DNA from 3 places in the Burkholderia seminalis genome. Region 2 is predicted to be linked to each of the others. Evidence: predicted binding sites of a transcription regulator. Region 2 holds the regulator's gene; each other region holds the start of a gene.
The links. Region 2 encodes FliA, which starts transcription of late flagellar genes. Its sites were predicted from a motif close to CTAAAGTTTNNNNNNNNNNNGCCGNTA; they were not measured.

Region 1 (4,092 bases), 400 kb from region 2:
TGGTTCGAGTACACGGTCGGCGACGGCATCGTGAACAGGTTGCCGCCCGGGTTGCCCGACAGGTCGATGCCGAGCGCGTTCTGCGCGTTGACCTGCGCGGCGAAGCTGGTCGCGATCGCGCCGAGCTGGGCCTGCGCGGGATCGAGCGTCTGGCTGCGGAACGCGAGCAGGCCGCCGAGCGTGCCGCCCGACAGCGACGAATCGGGCAACGCCTGGTTCGGCCCCTGCGGGTTCGCGCCGGCGATCCCCTGCGACACGACGGTCAGCTCGCTCGGATCGGACGACGACGTGACGGCCGCGAGCTGGTAGCTCTTGTCGGCGACGACGAGCGGCTGGCCGCCCGACAGGAACACGCTGTAGCCGCTGTCGTTGCGCACGACCTGGATGCCGGCGAGGCCCGACAGGTTCGACACCGCGAGGTCGCGCTGGTCCATCAACTGGTTCGGCGGCTGCCCCTGGCTGCTCGCCGCCGCGATCTGCTGGTTCAGCTGCGCGATCTGCGCGGTGTACGTGTTGATCTGCGACACGGTGCTGGTGAGCTGCGTGTTCACGCTCTGGCGCAGCGCGTCGTACTGCTGGCCGGCCGCGTTGATCTGGTTGGCCAGCGTCTGCGCGTTGCTGATCGCGGTCTGGCGCACCGACGGGTCGGACGCGTTGTTCGCGACGTTCTGCAGCCCGGTGAAGTAGCTCGTGATCCCGGTCGAGATCCCCGCCGTCGGGCTGCCGATGTAGTTGTTCAGCTGCGCGACGAGCGTGTACCACGTCGACAGCGCGCCGCCCTGCGTCTGCGCGGTGTTCAGCTGGTCGCTCAGGTACTGGCTGTACTGGCGCTGCACGGTGACGGTGCTCACGCCTTGCGGCATGTAGCCGCTGCCCGTGTACTGGCCGCTCGTTTCGGCATAGACCGGCCGCTCGACCGAATAGCCGGGCGTCGCGGCGTTGCTGATGTTGTTGCCGGTCGTCGTGAGGCCCCAGAGCGCGGCATTCAGGCCGCTGACGCCGAGGTTCATGAGTGTGTTGGACATGCGCGATCCTGATGAGCCGGCCGCGCTGCGGCCGCCGGGTTGCGTGACTCCCGGTATAACGGCCGCCGATCGAAAAAATTGAGGAAAAAATGCACGCGCGACGCGCGCGTGCGCGTCGCCGGTCGAAGCGTCCGGCGGGCAGGGCCGGCGGCGGGTCGCGGGGCGCGCCGGGCAAGGCCGGCGGCCGCGGGCGCGTCAGGCCCGCGCGAGCGAGCGGCGCTTCATTTCGAGCTGCGTGATCAGCCGTTGCAGCGTGTTTTCCGCGCTGCCCGGCAGCGACATGTAGCGAAAGCCGAGCTGGTAGCGCCGCGACCCGTTCGGCATCTGCGTCGAGCGCTGCGACACCAGCTGCAGGTCGAGCGACAGCTTGCCGTGGCCGGTCAGCTCGAGCTCGACGTCCGGCAGCAGCGTGCCGACCTCGAGCGCCTCGACGCGTTCGTCGGCCGTGCGCAGCCCCACGCCGCCGAGCGACAGGTTATGCACCTCGAACAGGAAGCTCTCGCCGTCCGGCAGCTTGCCGCGGCACAGGAACGGATCGACGATCGGCGCGTCGACGCGGAAATATTCGCGGCGCTGGATGCAGACCAGCACGTCGGGGAAATCGGCGACGAACGCGGGCAGCCCCTCGAAGCGCGTCTCGCGCGGCGTGCCCGTGGTGAATTCGACGCGCACGCCTTCCGGCGAGGCCGCGAACGTGCAATGCGACGCGCCGAGGATGCCGGCGTTCTGCTCGGACAGCGCACCCCAGTCGAACGTGAACGTCCGCGCACCGACGTCGACCTCGAGCAGGCGCGTGACGAGCTGGCCGCCCGGGTACTGGACGGTCAGGAAATCGCCGCGGTTCACGAGGTTGCGCAGCTGCACGCCGATTTCCAGCGGATTGCGGCGGGCATAGTCGGGCCCGGAGTGGCCTGCATCCAGGCTGGGGTCCGTCGACGTTTCGATATTCATGGCTAGCCGGTCTTTCTTGTCATGAGCGCCCGGACAACCGGTGCGCAGTAAAACCGGGCCAGATCACGAGCCCGGTCACAGGTCTCTCACACTTAGCGGCAGTGCTGACCGAAAGTTTAGATCGAATTGGCGAATTTTTTCGCGCAAACGTTGAAACCGCGCGCGGCGAGTTGCCGGGCGCGGTCCGAAAGGGGCGAGCGGAGGGCGGCGGGCGCCCGTTTCCGGCGCAACCGGGCGCGGGCCGTCAGCCGATCTGCTGCATGATCGAGATCAGCTTTTTCGCGTAGTTCGGGTCGGTCGCGTAACCGGCCTTCTGCATCCCGTGCGCGAAGCCTTCGACGCTGCGGCTCGCGCTGAGCACGCCCGAGTAGCGCGGGTTGTTCTTCAGCAGGTTCGCGTAGTCGGTCATCGCGTGCTCGTACGAGTCGTACGCCCGGAACTTCGCGACCACGCGGCGCGGCGTGCCGTTCACGTATTCGGTCGTCAGCGCCGACACCGTGCGGCCCGTCCAGCTCTTGTTCGCCTTGATGCCGAACACGTTGTAGCTGGTCGAGCCGTCGGCCGCGCGGATCTCGCGCTTGCCCCAGCCCGACTCGAGCGCGGCCTGGCCGACGATGAAGCGCGCCGGGATGCCGGTCGTCGCGCTGGCCGCCTGCGCGGGGCCCGCGAGCCGGTCGACGAACGCGTCGGCGTCCTGCACGCCGCTCGCGCCCTTCAGCGGCGGCGTCAGCGCGCTGCCGGCCGAATAGCCGCGCGCGCCGGCGAGCCCGCCGTTGTTCGCCGCGTTCGCATAAGCCTTCGCCATCGCGTTCATCGCGGCGAGGCTGCCTTCGTTGCCGGCCGTGCCGAAGCCGGCCGCCCCCAGGCCGCCCGCGCCGGCGCCCACGTCGGCCGCCGTGTCGCTGCCGGCACCGGCGCCGGCGTTACGCAGCAGCTGCTTCATCAGCGCGTCGGCGACGCCCATCCCGCGCGTCGACATCTGCTGCGCGAGCTGCTGGTCGAGCATCGACGTGTACATCTTCGACGTATGCGAATCGAACAGGCCGCCGTCCGGCGACGCGTCGCGCATGCTCTTGAGCATCATCTGCGTGAACATCGCGTCGAACTGGCCCGCGACCGCCTTCGCGCCGGCCTGCGGCGACTGCCTCGCCTGCGCGCGCAGCGCATCGAAACCCTGCACGTCGAGCGCGAAGCGCTGCGTGAGGTCGTTCGCGTTCGGAAGGTTCGCCGCCATTTAGATGACCTCCAGGTCGGCGCGCAACGCGCCGGCCGCCTTCATCGCCTGCAGGATCGACATCAGGTCCGCGGGCGTCGCGCCGAGCGTGTTCAGCGCCTTCACGACGTCGGCGAGGTTCGCGCCGGCCGTCACCATCTTCAGCGCGCCGTTGTCCTGCTTCAGCTGGATCTGCGACTGCTGCGCCACCACGGTCTGCCCGTTCGAGAACGGCCCCGGCTGCGACACGACCGGCTGCGTATTGACGACGACCGACAGGTTGCCGTGCGCGACCGCGCAGCTCTGCAGCGTGACCATCTGGTTCATCACGATCGAACCGGTGCGCGCGTTCAGGATCACCTTCGCCGCGGCCTTGTCCGGACTCACGTCGAGGTTCTGCAGCCGCGCCATGAACGCGACCTGCTGCGCCGAATCGGCCGGCGCCGCGAGCTGGATCGTGCGGCCGTCGAGCGCCGTCGCGGTGCCCGGGCCGAAGCTCGAGTTGACCGCGGACACGATCCGCTGCGCGGTGCCGTAGTCCATGTCGTTCAGCTGCAGCTGCAGCACGCCGTTCATCTGCGCGATCGCGTTCGGCACCGCGCGTTCGACGATCGCGCCGCCGACGATCCGGCCGGCCGCGAGCTGGTTCACCTGCACGCGGCTGCCGTTCGCGCTGGCGCCCGCGCCGCCGACCGCCATGTTGCCCTGCGCGAGCGCGTACACCTGCCCGTCCGCGCCCTTCAGCGGCGTGAGCAGCAGCGTGCCGCCGCGCAGGCTCTTCGCGTTGCCGAGCGACGATACCGTCACGTCGAGCGCCTCGCCCGGCCGCGCGAACGGCGGCAGCGTGGCCGTCACCATCACGGCCGCGACGTTCTTCAGCTGCATGTTGTTCAGCGACGACGG
Region 2 (4,092 bases):
TCGGTCACGCCCTTGATGTGCGCGAGGCGCTTCGAGTACCAGGTCGCATCGATGTCGAGGTGCTTCGCGATCGACTTGTACAGCGCGACTTCTTCCTCGTTGGTCGGCTTCGCGATCACCGAACGGTCCTTCTCGGCCTTCGCGCCGAGGATCAGCAGCAGCGTTGCGTCGCCGCCGTCGTCCAGGATCATGTTCGCGAATTCGCCGTTCGGCCATTCGAAGATGCGGTGCGAGAACTCCCAGTATTCGTCGAGCGACTCGCCCTTGAACGCGAACACCGGCGTGCCGGCTTCGACGATCGCGGCCGCGGCGTGATCCTGCGTCGAGAAGATGTTGCACGAGGCCCAGCGGACGTCCGCGCCGAGCGCCTTCAGCGTCTCGATCAGCACGCCCGTCTGGATCGTCATGTGCAGCGAACCGGCGATGCGCGCGCCCTTCAGCGGCTGCTGCGCCTTGTATTCGTCGCGGATCTGCACGAGGCCCGGCATTTCGGTCTCGGCGATGTTGAGTTCCTTGCGGCCCCAGCCGGCCAGTGCCATGTCGGCGACGACGTAATCGTGGGAAGCCTTGGAATCGATAATGGCGTTCATCACGCCCTCCTTTCTAAAAAAGTTCTAGATTGGTGACGTGAGCGCCGTTCAGGAAGCGGGGCCGGCGCGACGATCGCTGAACGCGCCGCACGGCTGCTTGGTGAAGCCTTCCGAGCCTGGCGGACACGGATGGTCCGTCGCAACGCTCCTCGGAAAACGGAGGGGATTGTAGCAAATCGGCGCGCAAAATGCGCGAGCACCGCGACGCAAGCACGGCACAAGCGCGCGGCGTCGGCGCGCGTGGCCGCCCTGACAGGGTCAGGACTCCGCGCCGACCCAGGCCTGTTCGCGCAGCCGCGCGCGCAGGCGCGCGACGGCCTGGCTGTGCAGCTGGCACACGCGCGACTCGCTCACTTCGAGCACCGCGCCGATCTCGCGCAGATTCAGACCCCGTTCGTAGTACAGCGACATCAGCAGCTTCTCGCGCTCCGGCAGCCGCTCGATCGCCTCGACGAGCGCCTCGCGCAGGTGCTCGTCGAGCAGCGCCGACAGCGGATCGGCGTGATCGACGCGATAGCGGTCGAGAAACGGCTCGTCGTCGGCCGCGCGGTCGAAATCCTCGTAGTAGATGAGCTGGCTGCCGTGCAGGTCCTGCAGCATCCCCTGGTATTCGTCGAGCGGCATCTTCAGGTGCTCGGCGATCTCGGTCTCGCTCGCCGAGCGGCCGAGATGCTGCTCGACCTGGTGCACCGCGTGCTCGACCTCGCGCGACGTCTTGCGCAGGCTGCGCGGCAGCCAGTCGTTGCTGCGCAGCTCGTCGAGCATCGCGCCGCGGATGCGCTGCGTCGCGTAGGTCTCGAACTGCGCGCCCTGGTCTTCCTTGTAGCGGCCGGCCGCGTCCATCAGGCCGATCATGCCGGCCTGGATCAGATCGTCGAGGTCGACGCTCGCCGGCATCTTCGCGACGAGCTGCAGCCCGAGGCGACGCACGAGCGGCGCATATTGCGCGAGCACGTCGGCCTGGGACATCTTTCCTTGAGCGTTGTACATCATGGCTCTCTCCTTCCGGTGGCGCTCACGCGGCGTGTGCCGCGCCGGCCTCATACGACGGCTTGCCGCCCGCGTGGACCGCGCGCCCCGTGCCCGGCCGCGGGCGCATCGGCCAGTACAGCAGGTCGGCGGCAATCTGCCGGTAGTCGCGCGCAGCCGGCGACGACGGGAACGCATCGACCACCGCGTGCATCAGTTCGCGCGCATGCTCGACGAGCGGATCGGCGCTCACGCAGCCCGCGTCGGCGATCGACACGGTCAGGTAGCGGCTCGCGACGCCCGCGAGGTTGTCGAAGGCCGTCTTCGCGTCCGCGTGGCTGCCGACGTGATTGGTCAGCACGCGGAACTGCGCGAACGCGTGCGCGAAATGCAGCCGCTTCATGCATGCGTACGCCTCGGTGATCGCCTGCGCGGCGACCCGCGTGACGACCAGCACGTCGTGGGCCTCGCGGGCGAGCGCCGAGAACGAACCGTCGGCGCCGAGCTGCGCGTCGACCAGCACGATGTCGGCCGGGCCGTCGATGAAATCGCTCAACTGCGCGTCGCTGTAGCCGGCACGCGCGAGCCGCGCGGCCGCGCACAGGCCGAAGCCGGCGGCCACCCGCGTGCGTTCGCCGTCGCGCAGCCACGCGCCCGCCAGGGTCGCGCTGGCCGAATGCACGTCGGCGCGTTCGTCGACGACGAGCACGTCCTTGCCGAGCGACGCAAGCGCCGTCGCCAGATTCACGATGGCGGACGTGCAGCCCACCCCCGTCGGCCCGCCCGTCACCGCGACGATGCGCGACGCGCGCCCGGCCAGCAGGCGCCGCAGCCCTTCGGCCTGGTCGATGATCCGTTTATCCAAATCGCACCTCGTGCAGCTCGGCGGTGGAACGTGCGGTCAGTGCGGAAAGCAGCGTCGGCATGTCCTCGTCTTGCGGCACGAAGGGGGAGCCGTCGCGCGGCACACAGAACGCGCTCTTCAGCAGGAATTTGGTCGAGGCGACGTACAGGTTCTCCGGCACCTTCTGGCCGGTCGACACGTAGTGGACCGGCAGCTTGTAGCGGATCACCGTGTCGAGCACGCCGCCGAGGTGGGTCGCCTCGTCGAGCTTCGTGAGGATGCAGCCGGCGAGATCGGAGGATGCCGCGTGCGGATGCTCGCCCGCGCTGCGGTATGCCTGCACGACTTCGTTGAGCGTGTCGCCGTGGCTCGTCGCGTTGAGCAGCAGCAAGCGCTGCACCGGCGCGTTCGCGCCGTGCAGCATCGCGATCTGGTCGGACACCGCGCGGTCGCGCTGGCTCATGCCGATCGTGTCGATCAGCACGATGTGCTTGTTGCGCAGCTCGGACAGCGCGAGCGCGAGATCGCCCGCATCCTTCACCGCGTGCACCGGCACGCCGAGGATCTTGCCGAAGATGCGCAACTGCTCGTGGCCGCCGATCCGGTAGCTGTCGGTGGTCAGCAGCGCGACCTTGCTCGCGCCGAAGCGCATCACGCAGCGCGCGGCCAGCTTCGCGGTGGTGGTCGTCTTGCCGACGCCCGTCGGCCCCATCAGCGCGAACACGCCGCCGCGCTCCATCAGCGCATCCTCGCTGTCGAGCACCGGCAGGTTCGACGCGAGCACCGACTGCGCCCATTCGGCGGCCTGTTCGAAGGTCTGCGTGCCGTCGCCGGACGGCAGGTTGTCGACCAGCATCCGCACGAGCTGCGCGGAGAAACCGGCCGCGAACAGGTGCTTCGTCAGCGCGCCGTGCACGGCGCTGCGACGCTGGCGGTCGTGCCACTTCAGGCTGTCGAACTGCTCTTCCATCATCCCGCGCAGTTCGCCGAGTTCCTGCATCACCGTGTCGTTGACGATCCGCTCGATGCGCGACTTCACCGCGTCGGCCACCGCGGCGGCCGTGTCGGCGGACAGGCGCGCGCGCTCGGCCGTCTTTGCCGCGTGCGCGGCGCCCGTGTCGGGCGCGCGGGAGGCGGCCGGCATCCGGCGCTCGGCGTCGCGCACGATGTCGCGCGCCCAGTCGGGCGGCGTCGCGCGCGCGGCGGCCTGCGGCGCGGGTGCGCTCGCGGGCGGCGTGGCCGGCGCCTGCGCGCGTGCGATCAGCGCGTCGCGCTGCTGCGTCAGGCGCTTCGCGTGCTCGACCAGCCAGGGGGCAGGTTCGGCCGCGCCGGCGGCCGGGGTGTCGGCGGCGATGCCGGCGGCGGACGTGGCGATCGGCGGCGAGGCCGCAGCCGGCGGCATGGCCGGCGCATCCGCATCGAGCGCCGACGCGTGCGCGTCCGGCTCCTCCGCGTCGGCGCTCGCGCCGAACACGGACGAGAACACGTCCGGCAGCCCGCCTTCGCCGGCGGCATAAGGATTCATGACCGGGCGCGCCGGTACCGCGCCCGGGCGCGACACGATGCCCGGCACGGCGGCGGCCGGCACGGATTCCGGCAGGCGCGGCGTGGCGAGGCGCGAGCGGGCGGCCGGCGGCGTCACCGCGGCCAGGTCCGAATCGGCGAGTGCAACGATTTCGACGCTGCCGT
Region 3 (4,092 bases), 350 kb from region 2:
CCAGCGGATCGGCGGGATCGGGCGGCAACGATGCGCCCTGCCGGGCGGCCGTCGTCAGGGCCTGCGCGGGATCGCGGGCCGCGCCCCCGCCCTGCGCCGGCGTACCCGGCTGCGCGGCCGCCCGCGCGGTCGCAGGCGGCGGCGGACGCTGCGCCAGCAGCTCGTCGAGCACATCGGTCGAACCGGACGGCAACGCATCGGGATCGGCCGGCGCGAGTGCGGCCGTCAGGCGCGCCTGCGGCTCGCGCATCAGCGCCGCGAGCGGACGCTGGCCGGCCAGCCACTGCGCCAGATGGGATTCGTAGAAGAGGCCGCTCTCGCTCACGGCCTGCGCGAGCGCCGCGCACAGCGCGGCGACCGGCAGCGGCGCGGCCGCTTCACGGGCGGCCGCGGCGGACGATGCCGCCGCGGAGGCCGGCGTGGATGCAGCCGACGCGGGGGCCGCGGCAACGGGCGCCGGCACGGCCGGATCGGTCAGCAGCACGGCGGGATCGGCCAGCAGCGGCGTGCGGCCGGCAATCGCGGGCGTCGCATCGCCGCCCGCGCGTGAAATCGCGTCGAGCACGCGCCCGACGTCGGACAGCGCGGTCTGCGTGGAGGCCGGCGGCGCGGCCGGCGGGCTGCCGGCCGGCGGCGACGACGGCGCACCGCTGCCCGGCGTGCCGACCTGCGCGGTCGCGCCGCCGCCGGCGGATGCCGATACGGTGTCGGTCAGCAGGCTGTCGAGGCGGCTTGCCAGCAGCGCGGCCGCAACGGAGTCGATACCGGTCATGATCGGAGCCTGCTCACCTCAGCCACTTCGTTGCGAATCCGGGCACGGCACGCCGGTGCCATCCGCGGGTACGGCGCGCCGGCCTCTCCCGTCGACGGGCCCTAGCCGCGCGCGCGATAGAGATCGGTCAATACCTGGGTCGAGCGCCGCGCCTCGAACAGCGCGGACAGCCGCGCGACGTCCGGGCTCGCGAGATCGCGGATCGCCGCGTCGTCGGCCAGGATGCGGCGGATCAGGTCGAGCTTGCGGCCGAGATCCGATTCGTCGAGCGCGACGCCCGGATCGGCTTCCTTCAGCCCGTCGACAAGCTGCATGAATTCGGCCTGCAACCCCGGCAACGCGCTCCAGTCGGCGCCGCGGGCGGCGCACAGCATGCGCCCCGACACGGCGGCGAGCGCCTCGTAACGTGCGAAGTATTCGGCCTTGTGATTCATCGTGATGCTTCCGCTGCCTGTTGCGCGGCCATCCGCGCGACTTCCGGGGCGATGCCCGTCCAAGCTTCCTCGAGCGTCGCGAGCAGCCCGTCGACCTCGACCAGCATCGCGTCGCTCGCCTGCGCGTTCGCGTCGAGCAGGCGCCGGCCGATATACGCATACAGCGCGCCCAGCCGGTCCGCGATCTCGCCGCCCGCGTCGTGGTTCAACGATGCCTGCAGGCCGCTCTCGACGATCCGGATCGCCTTGCCGATCGCGTCGCCGCGCGCGGGCACGTTGCCCTGCTGCAAATGCATGCGCGCCAGCGCGATCGCTTGCCGCGCGCCCTGGTACAGCATCGCGATCAGCCGGTGCGGGGAGGCGCCCATCACCCCCGTCTCGACGCCGACACGCGCGTATGCACTGGCTCCAGCGTGCCCTGGGGAAAACATGCGCTTCTCCTTGTCTTGCCTTGGCTATACGGTCGCCGCCGCCGTGCATCGCACGGCGCGGCCTTCTCCGGAGTTATCGGAAGGGATTTGAAAACCTTTAGGCGCAAGCGGCGGCCGCCGGCTCGGGAAGCCGGCCCGCCGGCCCCGCCCGGCACGCCCGTCACACCGACATCTGCATGATGTCGTTGTAGGCGCTCACGAGCTTGTTGCGGACCTGGAGTCCGAACTGGAAGCCGATGTTGGCTTTCTGCATGTCGACCATCACGTCGTTCAGCGATACGTTCGGCGCGCCGACCTCGAACGCCTTCGCCTCGCCGAGCGCGTGCTGCTGGTCGCCGCTGATCTTGTCGAGCGACGCCTTCATCGCGCTCGCGAACGTGCTGGCCGTCGCCGCGCCCGAGCCGGCAAGCGCCGCCGTCGGGCTCGCGACGCCGCCGGACGCCTGCGCGGCCATCGACTGCATCTGTTGCAACACCGAACCGATTCCGCTGACGTTCGCAGTCATGCTGTCCCCAGACTTAGAGAAGAGACCCGGACGCACCGGGCGTTCCGCCGGCGCCGCACCACGCGCACCATGCCGGATCGCAAAAAAGGATAGCAGCGCGCCGCCTGTCAAAGCCGAGAAAGTACGGGGGAAACCCCGCTCTTTTCGGTCGATCGGAGTGCGCGTCGGATCCCGATAATCGCATCGTGTCATTGTCCGCCCGCTCGTCCGAGCGGGCTCAGTGGTCCCGCTCCGGAGAAACTCGACGCATGGATTCGCAGGCCAACTCGCTGATCAACCCCGACGCCCGCGCGGGCCTCGCCAGCCCGGCGCCCGGCGCCGCCGCGGCCGCCGCGCTGCCGGGCGCGGGCGTCGCCGGCGCTGACTTCGGGCTGGGCGGCTTCGCGGAACGCATTCCCGGCATCTCGCGGATGAAGGGCAACCCGAAGCTGCCGTTCCTGATCGCCGTCGCGTTCGCGATCGCCGCGATCACCGCGCTCGTGCTGTGGAGCCGCGCGCCCGACTACCGCGTGCTGTACAGCAACCTGTCGGACCGCGACGGCGGCGCGATCATTGCCGCGCTCCAGCAGGCAAACGTTCCCTACAAGTTCGCCGACGCCGGCGGCGCGATCCTCGTGCCGTCGAACCAGGTGCACGAAACGCGCCTGAAGCTCGCCGCGATGGGCCTGCCGAAGGGCGGCTCGGTCGGCTTCGAGCTGATGGACAACCAGAAATTCGGCATCAGCCAGTTCGCCGAGCAGATCAATTACCAGCGCGCGCTCGAAGGCGAGCTGCAGCGCACCATCGAATCGATCAACGCCGTGCGCAGCGCGCGCGTGCATCTCGCGATCCCGAAGCCGTCGGTCTTCGTGCGCGACAAGGAAGCGCCGAGCGCGTCCGTGTTCGTCGACCTCTACCCGGGCCGCGTGCTCGACGAGGGACAGGTCCAGGCGATCACGCGGATGGTGTCGTCCGGCGTGCCCGACATGCCCGCGAAGAACGTGACGATCGTCGACCAGGACGGCAACCTGCTGACCCAGACCGCGTCCGCCTCCGGCCTCGACGCGAGCCAGCTCAAGTACGTGCAGCAGGTCGAGCGCAACACGCAGAAGCGCATCGACGCGATCCTCGCGCCGATCTTCGGCGCCGGCAACGCGCGCTCGCAGGTCAGCGCGGACCTCGATTTCTCGAAGGTCGAGCAGACGTCCGAAAGCTACGGCCCGAACGGCAATCCGCAGCAATCGGCGATCCGCAGCCAGCAGACCAGCAGCTCGACCGAACTCGCGCAGGGCGGCGCCTCCGGCGTGCCGGGCGCGCTGTCGAACACGCCGCCGCAGCCGGCGTCCGCGCCGGTCGTCGCCGGCAACGGCCAGAACGCGCCGCAGACGACGCCGGTCAGCGACCGCAAGGACCAGACGACCAACTACGAACTCGACAAGACGATCCGTCACCTCGAGCAGCCGATGGGCAGCGTGAAGCGGCTGTCGGTCGCGGTCGTCGTCAACTACCAGCCGGTCGCCGACGCGAAGGGCCACGTGACGATGCAGCCGCTGCCGCCCGCGAAGCTCGCGCAGGTCGAGCAGCTCGTGAAGGACGCGATGGGCTACGACGAGAAGCGCGGCGACTCGGTGAACGTCGTGAACAGCGCGTTCTCGACCGCGAGCGACCCGTACGCCGACCTGCCGTGGTGGCGCCAGCCCGACATGATCGCGATGGCGAAGGAAGCCGCGAAGTGGCTCGGCATCGCGGCGGCCGCGGCGGCGCTCTACTTCATGTTCGTGCGCCCGGCGATGCGCCGCGCGTTCCCGCCGCCCGAGCCGGCCGCGCCGGCGCTCGCGGCGCCGGAGGATCCGGTCGCGCTCGACGGCTTGCCCGCGCCGGCCAAGACGGAGGAGCCCGACACGATGCTGCTCGGCTTCGAAACCGAGAAGAACCGCTACGAACGCAACCTCGACTACGCGCGCACGATCG

Region 1: a site for FliA is predicted at 1,082-1,108, ahead of flgK (flagellar hook-associated protein FlgK). Genes of this name have one in related genera too.
Region 3: a site for FliA is predicted at 1,712-1,738, ahead of fliS (flagellar export chaperone FliS). Genes of this name have one in related genera too.

Annotation. Positions count from the first base shown of each region.
Region 1 covers NZ_CP013398.1:3,343,585-3,347,676, forward strand. Annotated here, with positions in the region: gene flgK (flagellar hook-associated protein FlgK) at 1-1,025, opposite strand, end outside; gene WJ12_RS15120 (flagellar brake protein) at 1,221-1,976, opposite strand; gene flgJ (flagellar assembly peptidoglycan hydrolase FlgJ) at 2,221-3,210, opposite strand; gene WJ12_RS15130 (flagellar basal body P-ring protein FlgI) at 3,211-4,092, opposite strand, start outside.
Region 2 covers NZ_CP013398.1:239,591-243,682, reverse strand. Annotated here, with positions in the region: gene ahcY (adenosylhomocysteinase) at 1-590, opposite strand, end outside; S-adenosyl-L-homocysteine riboswitch at 623-747, opposite strand; gene WJ12_RS01015 (RNA polymerase sigma factor FliA) at 849-1,583, opposite strand; gene WJ12_RS01010 (nucleotide-binding protein) at 1,606-2,424, opposite strand; gene flhF (flagellar biosynthesis protein FlhF) at 2,417-4,092, opposite strand, start outside.
Region 3 covers NZ_CP013398.1:3,391,935-3,396,026, forward strand. Annotated here, with positions in the region: gene fliK (flagellar hook-length control protein FliK) at 1-772, opposite strand, end outside; gene WJ12_RS15360 (flagellar protein FliT) at 874-1,206, opposite strand; gene fliS (flagellar export chaperone FliS) at 1,203-1,637, opposite strand; gene fliE (flagellar hook-basal body complex protein FliE) at 1,798-2,142, opposite strand; gene fliF (flagellar basal-body MS-ring/collar protein FliF) at 2,391-4,092, shown strand, end outside.